One region of the Bradyrhizobium sp. SPXBL-04 genome, then DNA from elsewhere that is predicted to be linked to it. Evidence: predicted binding sites of a transcription regulator. Region 1 holds the regulator's gene; each other region holds the start of a gene.
What was found. The regulator LexA, encoded in region 1, represses DNA repair genes until DNA is damaged. The targets are predictions, from matches to a motif close to TGTTCNNNNTGTGTTCNG.

Region 1 (5,081 bases):
CTTCTACATCGGACTTATTCTCGTGCTGGGCAAAGCCTACCTCACAAAGCAAGCTTCTCTGCTGCTCGAATTCGCCAGAACCACCTCGGATTCGCGCCTCTCCGCCAAGCTCATCAGCAAGGCCGCCGACCTGAAATCTCAGGCCGATCCGCTGCCGGACAAGGATCAGGGCCCCAAAGCTCCGGACGTGACGCCTAGCGTCAGTTCGGGCGAACAGACGCAGAGTTGATCGATGCTGGCCGTGGCTCTCGTCATTCTCGTCCTAGCCATGGCCACTCTGGTACCAATCTGCCTCGTCCTGGAGATCATGTCCCGCCCGGCCTGACATCGCCTTCGTTGCCTGCGAATGCGTCGTCGGGATGATCATTCCGCTCGGCTGCTCTTTTGCCTCTGCGCTCGCGCTCGGCTAGAAGGCTTCCTGCCAATTCGTCCGCGAGCAGGAGTTTTCGCCGTGGCTCTCATGCCGGTTTCCGATGCGCTTGCCGCCGTGCTTGCCGGCGCGGAGCCTCTGGCCGAGGAAATGGTTGCTCTCGACGCAGCCTTCCACCGTGTGCTCGCCCGCGACGTGGCGGCGCTGCGCACGCAGCCGCCGGAAGCGATGTCGGCGATGGATGGCTATGCCGTGCGCGCGGCCGACGCGGGGGCGATCGATTCCCGACTGACGGTGATTGGCGAGGTAGCGGCGGGTCGTCCGTTCGCGGGAACGGTCGGCGCCGGCGAAGCCGTGCGGATCTTCACCGGCGGCGTCGTTCCCAACGGTGCCGACGCGGTCGTGATCCAGGAGGATACGGTCGCGGACGGCACGCGCATCACGATCAAGGAAGCCGCGATTCCCGGTCGGCACATCCGCCCCGCAGGCGTTGACTTCGCCGAAGGCGACGTGCTCCTGCGCAAGGGAACCCGTCTCACCGAGCGCGACCTCGCGCTCGCCGCCGCCATGAATCACCCGCAGCTTGCCGTCTGCCGCCGCCCGAAGGTCGCGATCCTCGCCACCGGCGACGAACTGGTGATGCCAGGCGCCGCGCCCGGCCGCGGCCAGATCGTCTATTCCAACGGCTATGCCCTGCACGCGCTCGCCCGCAGCGAGGGGGCCGAGACCATCGACCTCGGCATCGCCGCCGACACGCTGGAGGCCACCACCGCCGGCATCCGCCGCGCCCGCGAGAGCGGCGCCGACATCCTGGTCACGACCGGCGGCGCATCGGTCGGCGACCACGATCTGGTCCAGCAGGCGCTGAGGGACGAAGGTATCTCGATGGCGTTCTGGAAGATTGCGATGCGCCCGGGCAAGCCGATGATGCATGGGCGGCTCGGCGCGATGCGCGTGATCGGCCTGCCGGGTAATCCCGTCTCCTCCTATGTGTGCGCCTTCCTGTTCATGGTCCCGCTGATTCGTGCGGTGTCGGGTCGATCCGTGATTCATCACCGCCATGAGCGCGCCGTGCTCGGCCGCGATGTGGGCGCAAACGATATGCGCGCGGATTATCTTCGCGCACGTCTGGAACAGCGCGACGACGGCACGCTGGTGGCCGTTCCCGTCCATCACCAGGATTCCTCGCTGCTTGCGAATCTCGCTGCGGCACAGGCACTTCTCGTGCGCGCACCGTTCGCGCCGAAGGCCGGAGCTGGCTCGCCTTGCGAGGTGCTGCGCCTGCCCGTCTGAGCGCATCCACCACACGTGTTCCGCGAACTTTGTCGTGTTCACGCAAAATTAAGCAGTTGCGGAACACATATCGAACATATAGTGTCCGTTCATGATTTGTTTCGAGGATGTAGCGGTTCGCCGCTCCAATTCAGCGTCTCGGAATCGAACGACATCAACCGGGGGACTTTGGTCGAGATGTTAACGCGCAAACAATACGAGCTTCTGCGGTTCATCAGCGAACGTCTGAAGGAAAGCGGCGTGCCGCCCTCCTTCGACGAGATGAAGGATGCGCTCGACCTGCGCTCGAAATCGGGCATCCATCGCCTGATCACCGCGCTGGAGGAGCGCGGCTTCATCCGTCGCCTGCCCAACCGCGCCCGTGCCATCGAGGTGATCAAGCTGCCTGAGCTCCAGGCCGCCGCCGGCAACCGCCGCGGCTTCACGCCAAGCGTCATCGAGGGCAATCTCGGCAAGGTGCGCGCGAGCTCCAGCCCACCCGCCGACGAGGGCGAGCGTCCCGTTGCGGTGCCGGTGATGGGTCGCATCGCAGCCGGTACGCCGATCGAAGCGTTGCAGACCCGCAGTCACACCATCAGCGTACCGCCCGACATGCTCGGCTCGGGCGAACATTATGCGCTCGAAGTGCGCGGTGATTCGATGGTCGAGGCCGGCATCCTTGACGGCGACATGGCGCTGATCCAGCGCAACGAGAGCGCCGATACCGGCGACATCGTGGTGGCGCTGATCGACGACGAGGAAGCGACGCTCAAGCGCTTCCGCCGCCGCGGCGCGTCGATCGCGCTCGAGCCCGCCAACGCCGCCTACGAGGTGCGCATCCTGCCGCCGAACCGGGTGAAGATTCAGGGCAAGCTGATCGGACTGTACCGCAAGTACTGAGAAGACTCAGTGGTCATTCGATACCGATGATTCCGATTGGAGCGGACGGATTGTCCGCTTCAGCTGGATAGTCTTTCTGGTCTTGGGCAGATTATCTGGCCCCTTTCCAAGCGCTACGTCCTCGGCATGCCGCCCGAAGCACTCATCGCTTTGCGGCTCAAGAGATCGAGGAGACAACGATGCGTAGGATCGTTTTGAGCGCCTTCGCAACTGTGCTGATCGCTGCATCGGCAGCGCAAGCATTCGCAGCACAATCGCAGCACCATCCCCGCAAGTCGGCGCATGCGACAACGAGTGAGCAATTCCGCAGCGCCCGAAGTGCCGTCGCGCGACAGCCACAGCCGAGTTGGCCATATTCCGGATGGTCGGCGCCCGCAGGCCGCTGACGCTCGCATCCGCCAAATGCACTGAAGCGAGCTTTGTTCCTATTGGATTCGGGAAAGATAATGTGATCGCATCCGGCTGACGCCAGCCGCAGATTCGCCCACAAGCAAGCAGAATGTTACGTGCTTCCACTCTGATAGAGGCTTGCGCCTCCGAAAGAGGCGCGGGTTGCTATCTTCGAATAGGAGCACCCGATGTGTGACTACAGTCTGCATGCCGTTGCATCGCGCCCCGCCGAAGTCGGCGAGACGATCGTGTCGACAACGTTCCGCGGCACCTCGACGCGCGGCTTCGCTTCCGCGGCCGACCCGACCGTGGCCGTCTGCCTGCTGCCGGGAACGGAGCTCGCCTTCGCCGACAACGTCCGTTACGACAATCGTTGGATCTGGACGCGCACGATCAACTCCCGCGTCGGCAAGTTCGGCAAGATCGATCCGCACATTCCCGATCGCCATCATGACGCGATCGAATTCCCCGACGGCAAATACGTGCTGGTGACGCAGCTCGTCGAAGGCCAGCACGCAACCGTGCTGCAACTGCCGGTGACGCAGCCGGTCAGCGAGCGTGAGCACAAGCCGCAGATCGATGCCGACAGCCGGCCGACGATCACGCGTCTGCCGATCGGCTGAGCCGTCCCTGGCCACCAGGTCGGGCCAGGATTGAAAATGCCATCGCCGGCCGAGGCCGGCGAGATGGTATGATTTATGTTCTGCGGAAGTCCGGCTGGACCCGGACCAGCTCCTGCATTTGTTCTTAATCGTCTGGCCTTAATCGTCGGCCTGCAAGTCGGTCTCCGCCGGAATCGCGTCCCGGTTGCGGGCCGTAGCCGCCTTCGGCGCGAGGCTTCCGTCGAAATCACCCTCGCCGGCGCCGGCCGGGAGCCAAGGGCGGCTTGTGCCTCTTGCTCTCACAGCCTGAACCGCAAAACCGTCACCACGCTGCGTCAACGCCAGCGCGCCTTGGCTGGTGAGACGCTGCCGATCGACCACCATCGCCGCGCAATCGGGCGGTGCGGGCCGCCGCGTCACTACCAGCGCGGCGCGGCTGCAATCATCAGCCAGCGCGTCGATCCGCAAGGAAAGCGCAACCAGCCTCCCGTCGGCGAGCGGCGTCACGCAGCCGGCCTCGTCGCACGACACGCCGTCGGCCAGCGAGCTACTCCCGGCGTCGCGCGGATCGGCGTCGGCAGCTAACCACTCCCTAAGCAGAAAGCCGTCCTTGCTCGTCCGGATCACATGCAGGTGTCCGTCGCGGCCGCGCACCGCGACGCTCGCGCCGTCTCCGGCAATCAGGATATCGGGCTGCCGCACCGACAGCCCCCAGGCAATGGAAGCCAGTAGCAGCAGGGCACCAGACCAGCGCAAGGGGGTGCGCAACAGGCCCATCACGATGATCCCGAGGCTTGCCGCGACCAGCGGCGCGATGCCGAAGGCGGGGATGCGGCCGACTGCGCCCGGCAGTGCCGCCACCCAGCGCGATACCGCGACCATCCAGTCGATCCCGATCCCCATTAGCCACCAGAACACGCCGTCGAGCCCGAAGGGAGCCGCGAGCAATCCCAGCAGCCCCGCCGGCATCACCAGCGCCGAAACCACCGGCATCGCGCCAAGATTGGCGAGTACGCCAAACGGCGTGACACGGTGAAAATGGAAGGCGGCATAGGGCGTGGTCGCAAGCCCCGCGATCAGCGAGGCCAGGAACAGCATCGCGATCTCGCGGCCGCCCCATAGCGCGATGCGCGCTGTCGCCGAATGATCGGGCGAAGCAAACAGGTTCGGCATGCCGATCTGTACCAGCGCGACCAGCCCGAGCGTCGCGGCGAAGGACATTTGAAAACTCGGATGCACCAGCGCTTCGGGCGCGACCGCGAGCACGATCAGCGCGGCCACCGCCAGCGTGCGGAAGGTGATGGCGCGGCGATCGACCATGACCGCGATCAGCACCACCGCCGTCATGAAAAACGATCTTTGCGTCGCGACCTCCGCGCCTGACAGCAGCAGATAGAACGCGGCCGCCACCAGCGCTGCGGCTGCCGACCATTTCTTGATGGCAAAGCCCGCCGCCAGCCCCGGGATCAGTGCCAGTAGCGCACGCACCGCGAAGAACACGACACCGGCGACAACCGCCATGTGATAGCCGGAGATCGACAGCACAT
Region 2 (5,081 bases), 2.2 Mb from region 1:
AAGGACGGTATCCGACATGGCTTCAGTCGCCGGCTTTGGCCGGCGTGTTGCCGCCGGCGCTGTTTGGCCAGACCCAATCGCGGACCTCAGGCATGTCCTCGCCATGCTCGCGGACATAGCGGGAATGTTCGATCAGCTTGTCGCGGAACTGTTGCTTGACCTGCGCAGCCCTGGTCGCAAGCCCCGGCACGCGCTCGATCGCCTCGATGGCGAGATGGTAGCGGTCGAGCTCGTTGAGCACGACCATGTCGAACGGCGTCGTCGTGGTGCCTTCCTCGGCGAATCCGCGCACATGCATGCCGGCATGGTTGGTGCGGTTATAGGTCAGCCGGTGAATGAGGTAAGGATAGCCGTGGTAGGCGAAGATGACCGGCTTGTCTGATGTGAACAGGCTGTCGAAATCGCGGTCGGATAGGCCGTGCGGATGCTGCTCCTTCGGTTGCAGCGTCATGAGGTCGACGACGTTGACGACACGGATCTTCAGGTCAGGCAGCGCCTTGTGCAAGAGGTCGACGGCGGCGAGCGTCTCCAGTGTCGGCACGTCGCCGGCGCAGGCCATCACCACGTCGGGCTCTGCGTTTGTGTCCTCCGTGCCCGCCCAGGTCCAGATGCCGATCCCGGCATCGCAATGCGTGGCCGCCTCCTGCATCGACAGCCATTGCGGCGCCGGCTGCTTGCCGGCGACGATCACGTTGATGCGGTTGTAGGTGCGCAGGCAATGATCGGCGATCCACAGCAGCGTGTTGGTATCAGGCGGGAAATAGATCCGGACGATATCGGCCTTTTTGTTGGCGACGAGATCGACGAAACCAGGGTCCTGATGGCTGAAGCCGTTATGGTCCTGGCGCCAGACATGCGAGGTCAGGAGATAGTTGAGTGAGGCGATCGGGCGCCGCCAGGGCAGATCGCGCGTCACCTTCAGCCATTTGGCGTGCTGGTTGAACATGGAATCCACGATGTGGATGAAGGCCTCATAGCAGGAGAACAAGCCGTGCCTGCCGGTCAGCAGATAGCCTTCGAGCCAGCCCTGGCAGAGATGTTCGCTGAGGACCTCCATCACGCGGCCGTCCTGCGCGAGATGCACGTCGTAAGATTCGATCGGCTCCATCCAGACCCGTTCGGTCGTCTCGAACACCGCATCGAGCCGGTTTGATGCCGTCTCGTCCGGGCCCATGATGCGGAAGTTGCGCGCCTCGGCATTGAGGCGGACGACGTCGCGCAGGAATTTGCCGAGCTCGCGGGTGGCTTCCGCCACCATGCCGCCGGGCTGCGGCACCTCGATTGCGAAGCTGCGGAAGTCCGGCAGCTTCAGCTCTTTTTTCAACAGCCCGCCATTGGCATGCGGATTGGCGCCCATCCGCCGCTGGCCTTCGGGCGCCAGCGCCTGAAGCTCGGGAATGAACGCGCCGCCGGCGTCGAACAACTTGTCCGGCTCATAGCTGCGCATCCAGTCTTCGAGCAGCTTCAGATGCGCGGGATTCTCGCGGCAGCTCGCAACGGGCACCTGATGCGCGCGCCAAAAACCTTCGACCTTCTTGCCGTCGACCTCCTTCGGGCCGGTCCAGCCCTTGGGGCTGCGCAGCACGATCATCGGCCAGCGCGGTCGCTCGACGTTGCTGCGCCCATCGCGGGCGTGCTGCTGGATCGAACGGATGCTGGCGAGCGCGACGTCGAGCGCGTCCGCCATGGCCTGGTGCATCAATTTGGGATCGTCGCCCGCTACGAACAGCGGCTCGTGGCCGAGCCCGCGGAAGAGATCGCGGATCTCGTCGTCCCGCATCCGCCCGAGCACGGTTGGGTTGGCGATCTTGTAGCCGTTGAGATGCAGGATCGGCAGCACCGCGCCGTCATGGGCAGGGTTGAGGAACTTGTTGGAGTGCCAGGACGCCGCGAGCGGGCCGGTTTCGGCCTCGCCGTCGCCGACGACGCAGGCGACGATGAGGTCGGGATTGTCGAATGCTGCGCCATAGGCGTGCACCAGGGCATAGCCGAGCTCGCCGCCCTCGTGGATCGAGCCCGGCGTTTCCGGCGCCGCATGGCTCGGAATGCCGCCGGGGAAAGAGAACTGCCTGAACAGCTTGCGCAATCCGTCCGCATCGCGCGCGATGTCGGGATAGATCTCGCTGTAGCTGCCTTCCAGGTAGGTGTTGGCGACCATGCCCGGGCCGCCATGGCCGGGGCCGCAGACGTAGATCACGTTGAGGTCAAGCGCCCGGATGACGCGATTGAGATGGGCATAGATGAAGTTCAAACCGGGCGTCGTGCCCCAATGGCCGAGCAGGCGCGGCTTGATGTGCTCGGGCCGCAGCGGCTCGCGCAGCAGCGGATTGTCGAGGAGATAGATTTGCCCGACGGAGAGATAGTTGGCGGCACGCCAGTAGCGATCGAGGAGATCGAGTTCGCTGCTTGCGGCGTGCAATTGTCGTTGACTTGTCATGTTCTTGCCGACCTTCACCCAGCGATCGTCACCAACATTGTTCCGGCGCGATTGATCCCTTTTCATGAAACGGGATCGCCGCGCCGCCCGTGTTGCGTGAGGTCAAGGGCGCGCGCCCGAAGTTTGGGCAGCGCTACTGTGCATGGGGTTGTTTTCGCGTTTTTTGTTCTTGTTCTTGATTTGTTCCGTTCGGGTGCTATGTTGGCTTCATGAGTCGAGCATCTTCTCGTGCCCTCAAGCACCCGCCGGTCACGGCGCCCTCCGAGCCGGCGGGTGCGCCTTCTGATTTTCCTGCCGATTTTCCCGAGCTTGGCGTCGCCATCGACCGTGCGCGCCGGCGAGGGCGGGGTGCCCAGTCCAATGCCAGCGGCCGCTATGAGGCCGAGGCGCGCGTCGCCTTCGACGATGGCTGGCAGAGCCTGGAGGAACTGCCGCCGTTCAAGACCACGGTCGCCGTCGACACCTCGCGCAAGGTGATCACCCGCAACGATTCTCCCGACATCGGCTTCGACCGCTCGATCAATCCCTATCGCGGCTGCGAGCACGGCTGCGTCTATTGCTTCGCGCGGCCGACCCACGCCTATCTCGGCCTGTCGCCCGGGCTCGACTTCGAGTCGAAGCTGTTCGTGAAGCCCGAGGCGCCGGCGCTGCTCGAGAAGGAGCTCGCAGCCTCAGGCTACGAGCCGCGGATGATCGCGATCGGCACCAATACCGATCCCTATCAGCCGATCGAGCGTGAGCGCAAAATCATGCGCGGCATTCTCGAAGTGCTGGAGCGCACCGGCCATCCCGTCGGCATCGTCACCAAGTCGGCGCTGGTGGTGCGCGACACCGACATTCTCGCGCGCATGGCGAAGCGCAACCTCGCCAAGGTCGCGATCTCGGTGACGTCACTCGACCCAAAACTTGCGCGCACCATGGAGCCGCGGGCCTCCACGCCGCCGAAGCGGCTGGAGGCGCTCAAGCAGCTCTCGGAGGCCGGCATTCCGACCACGGTGATGGTCGCGCCTGTGATCCCCGCGCTGAACGATTCCGAGATCGAGCGCATCCTCGATGCCGCAGCCCATGCCGGCGTCAAGGAAGCCTCCTACGTGCTGCTGCGGCTGCCGCTCGAGGTGCGCGATCTGTTCCGCGAATGGCTGATGGCGAACTATCCGGACCGTTATCGCCACGTCTTCACGCTGATCCGCGACATGCGCGGCGGCCGTGACTACGATGCGAAATGGGGCGAGCGGATGAAGGGAACCGGCCCGATGGCTTGGACCATCGGCCGCCGCTTCGAGATCGCCTGTGACAGGCTCGGCCTCAACAAACGGCGCTCCAAGCTGACCACGGATCACTTCGCGCGCCCGAAGCGGAACGGCGATCAGCTCAGCCTGTTCTGATTGGGAAGTCGACGAGGCGTAGCATGGCTAAGGAACTTACCGTGCCTGTGCCGCGGCTGACCGTCATCACGCTCGGTGTCAGCGACATCCGCGCCAGCATCGCTTTCTACGACTCGCTGGGTTTCTCGCGCCGGCTGAAGGCGACCGGTGAGGCGGTCGCCTTTTATGATACAGGTGGACCGGTGGTCGCCTTGTATCCCTGGGATCAACTTGCCGCCGACGCGGCGTTGCCGGACAATCCGAGGCCGTCGACCTTTCGTGGGATGACGCTCGCCTGGAACTGCCGGACGCGCGCGGAGGTCGATGCGGTGCTGGCTTTTGCTGTCGACAAGGGCGCAGCGCTGCTGAAAGCGGCGCACGAGACCGATTACGGCGGCTATTCCGGCTATTTCACGGACCTCGACGGCCATCCGTGGGAGGTCGTGGTCGCGCCCGGCATCGATGTCGGTGACGATCGGCGGGTGCATCTGGCGGAGTAGGGGACGACCTGAATAACGGGAATTATCTGGGGTTCCTAGTTGCGCTGGCGAAGTCCCTTGCGCACGATCCCGGCCATGATTCGGGACAAGTCCGCCAAGAAGCCGGCCAAAGACGCGCCAAAAAAGAACGGTGCGAAGAAGGCCGCGCCTGCCAAGGCCTCGGAAACCAAGACGCCGGAAGCCAAGCCGTCGCAAGCCAAGAAGTCGGAAACTAAGCCTTCGGAAGTTGAGGCTTTAGCCGGCAAGAGTGAGGGCCCGAAAGGCATCATCGCCGTAGCGCCGCCGAGCTTCCGTCGGGAGCGCGCGCTGATCAAGCGCGGCGTCTGGCCGGTCGCGGGCTGCGACGAGGCCGGCCGCGGCCCGCTGGCCGGCCCCGTCGTGGCGGCGGCCGTGATCCTTGATCCCAACCGCATTCCGCGTGGCATCGACGATTCCAAGCGGCTGACGGTAGAGGAGCGCGAAAAGCTGTTCGACAAGATCTGCGCCAGCGCGCAGGTCTCGGTTGTCGTGGCTTCGCCCGCGCGGATCGACCGCGACAACATCCTGCGCGCCTCGCTGTGGGCGCTGAAGCGTGCCGTGGTGGCGTTGCCCGAGACGCCGCGCCATGTCTTCGTCGACGGCCGCGACCGGCTCGATACGGAATGCGACTGCGAGGCCGTGATCGGTGGCGACGGCATCGTGCTGTCGATCGCGGCAGCCTCTATCGTCGCCAAGGTCACGCGCGACCGGCTGATGTGCGCGCTGGCGCAAGACTGCCCCGGCTACGGCTTCGAGCAGCAC
Region 3 (5,081 bases), 3.1 Mb from region 1:
CGAATATCTCTACATCGACCTATCGACGAGTCAGTTCGCAATTACGGGCGTGTCAAACGGCTATAGCGCCAGCGTTGTCCGCGCAGGCGTGAACTATCACTTCTGATAGCTGAAGAAGAAAATACCGGACCAACCTCCCGGCCGCTCGCGGCCGGGATTTTTTTAAAGCCAGGCTCGCTAGGAGAGGATGACCAAATTGACCGCCTTCGGTCCCTTCCCCTTCTTGTCCGGTTCGACTTCGAACGTAATACGCTGTCCTTCGGCAAGGTCCTTCAGTCCCGCCCGCTCCACGGCGGTGATGTGAACGAAGACGTCGCGGCCGCCGTCGTCGGGCTTGATGAAGCCGTAGCCGCGCTCACCGTTGAAGAACTTGACCGTTCCCGTCATGGCCATCGGGAAACTCCCCCTCATTGCTCCTCCGCCGCGACGCAGACTCACGTCACGACATGACCGGACCTTACGAAGCCCGGGAGCTGGCCATCCTTGGGCGGACCTCATCGGCCCGGCCGGATCTTTCTTAGGCCTTCACTCCGCCGCAACCATTCGCGGAAGCGGAACGTAAAGCCAGTCACGGCAACAGCATAATACGGTTCTTCGCAGATTGACTACCGCTCCTGCATATTTTTCCCAAGAATGCCGGAGTGTTACGGCCTCGGCACCTCCAATCGGAATCTGGCAGCGCCGCCCTGGCCGAGCGGCATTTCGAGCTCCGGCAGGATCGTCTTGAGCTCGCCGTGCAGCGTGTAGGGCGGGTTGACGATCAGAAGACCGGCGGAGGTGAGGGCCGCACCATCGAGCTGCGGCGCCACACTGAATTCGAGGCGCAGGCATTTTCCGGGCGGCTTTGCTGCGGCTGCGAGCCGCGCCACCATTTGCGCCAGCGTATCGGTGGCGCGCCGGTTCTTGGCCGGATACCAGATTACGTAGATACCGGTCGGCCATTTCGCGAAAGCCGTCGCGACGGCCTCGCCAAGCCGCTCGAACTCGTCCTTGGCCTCGAAGGGCGGGTCGATCAGCACGAGGCCGCGCCGCTCCTTCGGTGGCACGAAGGCCGGCAGTGCCATCCAGCCGTCGAGATCGACCACCCGCGCCTGTTCGTCGCGGCGCAGCACGTCGATCAGCGCCTTGCGTGCCTTCGGCTCGAGCTCGCAGGCGACGAGGCGGTCCTGCGGCCTGAGCAGGCCGCGCGCGATCAGCGGCGAGCCCGGATAGGCCTTGAGCTCGCCCTTCGGATTGAAGGCGCGGACGATGTCGAGATAGGGCTTGGTCAGCGCCGCGGTCTCGTTCGACAGGCGCGCCTGCATCAGCCGTGCAATGCCGGTCAGCCACTCGCCGCCGCGGCGTGCCTCGTCGCTGCCGAGGTCGTAGAGACCGGCGCCGGCATGGGTGTCGATGACGCGGAACGCCGCCGGCTTGTCCTGCAAATAAGTGAGGATGCGCGCCAGCACGATGTGCTTGATGACATCGGCGAAGTTGCCGGCGTGGAAGGCGTGGCGGTAGTTCATGGGATCAGACTATGTTGTCTCGCGCGATCCCAACCCCTTGTCATTGCGAGCGCAGCGAAGCAATCCAGAATCTAACTCCGGAGGCAGTCTGAATTGCTTCGTCGCCAGCTCAAAATTGCTTCGCAATTTTGTCGCGGGCTCCTCGCAATGACCGGAACTATCCACCCCTGATCGGCGGCATCGTCACCTGGTCGCGGCGGCAGGCGCGGCGTTCGATCTCGTCGCAGGCGCGGAATTGCAGGTCCTTGCTGAGGCAGATGCGCACCTCGGAGAGCCGGGTCCGGTTGCAGGTGACCGAGATGGCGGCATCGCTGAGGCCGGGATTGGCCTTGATGAAGGCGTCCTCGATCTCCGCCGGCGCCACGGTCTTGGCCTGCGACAGATCGAGATATTCCGCCGGGATCTTGATCGCGGCGCGCGCCTTGCGGATCGTCTCGAAATAGCTGCGGCCCTCGAGCCCGGAGCAGGTGCCGTGCTTGTCCCATTCGTTGAAGATCAGGCCCGGCGCCGGCATCAGGTCGAGCATCGAGGAGACGATGCTGCGGTTCAGCCGCGGTGCCGGCCGCTGGCAATATTCGGGGAAGCCGTTTTCATATTGCGGCCACAGCCCATGCACCACGAAGGCGTAGGGGCGTCCGCTGCACTGCATCTGTGAGCGGCCGCCGCGCTCGGCCGCTTCCTCGCAGAAGGAGGGCGACCATGACAGCGATAGCACATAGAAATCGAACTCGCCCGGCGCGTTCTGCCGCTTGTCCTGAGCCTTTGCGTCACTGGCGAACGAGGCCAGCCCAGCGGCAAGGATCAGGGAAAGGGTCAGCGAGATCACCAGGCGGGAGAACGAATGCAATCTGGAATGAAACATGGCGACGCCCCTCAACTAGACTGTGCAACGAAGCCTAGCAGGCGATAAGAACATTTCAAGAACAAAATTCAGGCGACCGCCATTCAGCCGCCAGTTCGACCCGAATCAGGGCTTTGCGGCGCGGCAGGCCGGATTATAGGCCCAGTTGCGGTCGACGCCGACGACGCACCATTCGACGCCATTGCCGTAGCCGGCGAAGCCGCCATCCTCGATGATCGAGAAATGCACCTTGCGCACCTTGCCGTCATTGAGCAGGGCATCGCCGGTGCAATAGCGGCGCGGAATGTTGTCGGACTGCCAGGGACGGAACGCGGTCTCGCGAACGGCGGAGAAGCCGGTGATTTTCAGCGAGGAATTCCAGAACGAGCTTTCTTTTTCCCAGAACTGGGCGGCGATCGTCGGCAGCGCCTTGTCGCAATCGGCGACGGCGCCGTCGTAGCGCGGTCCGCTCAGCCAGAAATTCAGCTCCAGCGGATTGGCGGCTCTGGCCTCACCGAACGACAGCGCCCCGAACATGAGGCCGAGCACGGCGGCAAAGCGGAGCGATTTCAGGGAGGGGGCGCGCATGGTCAATCCGGACAGCTGGGTCTTGCGAAGGTCGGACGGTGCCGCGAAGGCCGGGGGAGGTCAAGTGCACCGCGGCAACACTTCGCCAGGAGTTGACCATATCGTCGCAGCCGACAGGGCTTCCGTTCTTTTCACTTCCAGTCCGGCACCGTAAACTGGGGGCAGCCAATTGGAGTGACGGGAATGCGAATCATTGCGGCCGCGGGCCTTCTTGCCTTGGGTATGATGGCGAGCCAGTCGGCGCGCGCCGATATCCTTCCAGTGCCGCCGTTCAAGGGCAACGACACCGGCGGCATCATCGCCTATTCGATGGCGACCCAGGCCGATGCGCGACAGGTCGCGGTCGATCACTGCGCGCGCTACGGCAAGGTCGTCAAATTCCTCGCGGTGCAGGCCTATGAGGGTGGCTACATCTCGTTCTCCTGCCGCTGGGTGCCCTATGGCGCTGCCGAGCAGCCGATCCGCACGCTGTACTGAGGCGTTGTCGTAACGCCCAAAACTCTCAAGCCGGGAGTCTTCCACATGACGCGCAAACTTGCTTTGCTCGGCTCGGTCGCTTGTCTCGTGCTGTCGGCAGGCGCAGCCGGCGCCGACGATCTGCCGATGCGCAAGGCCGGGCTATGGGAAATGAAGCTGGTCACGACCGGCTCGCCCGTGCCCGAGATGACCATGCAGCACTGCACTGACGAGACCGTCGATAAGGAGATGAGCAACAACGTCCCCCCGATGGCAAAGCAGATCTGCGCCAAGCAGGAGATTAAGAAAACGGCGACCGGCTATGTCAGCGATTCCGAATGCAGCGTCGCCGGCGTCAGCACGACCTCGCATGCCGAGATCTCAGGCGATTTCAATTCGGCCTACACCGTGAAGACCTCCTCGCACGCGCAAGGCGGCGTCGCCGGCGCAGCCGGCCGCGATAGCACCATGACGCTGCAAGCCAAATGGTTAGGGGCCTGCAAGCCGGATCAGAAGCCCGGCGACATCGTGATGCCCGGTGGCTTCAAGATGAACGTGCGCGATGTCGATAAGCTGAAGGCGCTGCTGCCGAAGTAGACGCGCTCACCGCGCAACCGGTGCGCTCCCTCGCCCCGTTCTTACGGGGAGAGGGTTGGGGTGAGGGGCCTCTCTCCGCGAACGAGATTTTTGTGAGATCTGTACCCCCTCACCCGAATTCGATGTGCGATCGAATTCGACCTCTCCCCGCAAGCGGGGAGAGGTGAAGAAGCCGCCTACACCGGAATCCTCACGCTCGCCCTCAATCCTCCCATCGGGCTGTCGCCGAGCGTGATGTCGCCGCCATGGGAGCGGGCGATGTCGCGGGCGATCGCAAGACCAAGACCGGTGCCGCCTTCGTCCTGATTGCGGGCGTTGTCCAGCCGCAGGAACGGCTTGAACACCTCCTCGCGCAAATGCGCGGGAATGCCAGGGCCGTCGTCGTCGACCGTGACGGTGAGATAACGGTGATCGCGCTGGCCGGTGATGGCGATGGCCTTGCCGTAGCGCGCGGCGTTGGTGACGAGGTTGGCGAGGCAGCGCTTGAACGAGGCCGGCTTCACCGTCACCACCGGCAGGCCGTGGAACGCCACGGTCGCAGTGTGGCCGTGGCGTTCGGCGTCACTGCGCAATTCTTCCAGGGCCTGGGCCATGTCGGTTGGCTGCGACTGCTCGCCGGAATCGCCGCGGGCAAAGGCCAGGTAATCCTCCAGCATCATCGACATCTCGTCGACGTCCTTGCGCATGCCCTCGAGCTCCGGACTGTCGCCGATCAGCGCCAGCTCGAGCTTGAAGCGTGTCAGGATGGTGCGCAGGTCGTGGCTGACGCCGGCGAGCATCGCGGTGCGCTGCTCCATCGTGCGCTCGATGCGCGATTTCATCTCGAGGAAGGCGACGGAGGCGCGCCGCACCTCGCGCGCGCCGCGCGGTCTGAAGTTCGGCGCCTCGCGGCCCTTGCCAAAGCTTTCGGCGGCGTCGGCGAGCCGCAGGATCGGCTTGATCTGGTTGCGCAGGAACAGCACGGCGACGATCAGCAGGATCGAGGACGTGCCGACCATCCAGAACAGGAAGATCTCCGAGTTCGAGGCATAGGCGGCGCTGCGCTGCGCGAACACGCGCATCACGGCATCGTCGAGCTGGATGCGGATCTCGAC

Region 2: the regulator LexA is predicted to act here: its motif matches at 2,608-2,625, upstream of ACNJX8_RS31545 (PA0069 family radical SAM protein).
Region 3: the regulator LexA is predicted to act here: its motif matches at 2,414-2,431, upstream of ACNJX8_RS05695 (ribonuclease T2 family protein).

The regions. Positions count from the first base shown of each region.
Region 1 is NZ_CP182472.1:4,306,119-4,311,199, reverse strand. It holds gene ACNJX8_RS20355 (hypothetical protein) at 23-229, shown strand; gene ACNJX8_RS20350 (molybdopterin molybdotransferase MoeA) at 452-1,663, shown strand; gene lexA (transcriptional repressor LexA) at 1,841-2,542, shown strand; gene ACNJX8_RS20340 (hypothetical protein) at 3,121-3,555, shown strand; gene ACNJX8_RS20335 (ComEC/Rec2 family competence protein) at 3,694-5,081, opposite strand, start outside.
Region 2 is NZ_CP182472.1:6,554,893-6,559,973, reverse strand. It holds gene ACNJX8_RS31555 (acetate/propionate family kinase) at 1-18, opposite strand, end outside; gene ACNJX8_RS31550 (phosphoketolase family protein) at 23-2,437, opposite strand; gene ACNJX8_RS31545 (PA0069 family radical SAM protein) at 2,647-3,822, shown strand; gene ACNJX8_RS31540 (VOC family protein) at 3,846-4,301, shown strand; gene ACNJX8_RS31535 (ribonuclease HII) at 4,377-5,081, shown strand, end outside.
Region 3 is NZ_CP182472.1:1,214,280-1,219,360, forward strand. It holds gene ACNJX8_RS05680 (outer membrane protein) at 1-106, shown strand, start outside; gene ACNJX8_RS05685 (cold-shock protein) at 178-393, opposite strand; gene ACNJX8_RS05690 (23S rRNA (adenine(2030)-N(6))-methyltransferase RlmJ) at 645-1,505, opposite strand; gene ACNJX8_RS05695 (ribonuclease T2 family protein) at 1,663-2,367, opposite strand; gene ACNJX8_RS05700 (hypothetical protein) at 2,473-2,934, opposite strand; gene ACNJX8_RS05705 (hypothetical protein) at 3,118-3,411, shown strand; gene ACNJX8_RS05710 (DUF3617 domain-containing protein) at 3,457-3,987, shown strand; gene ACNJX8_RS05715 (ATP-binding protein) at 4,164-5,081, opposite strand, start outside.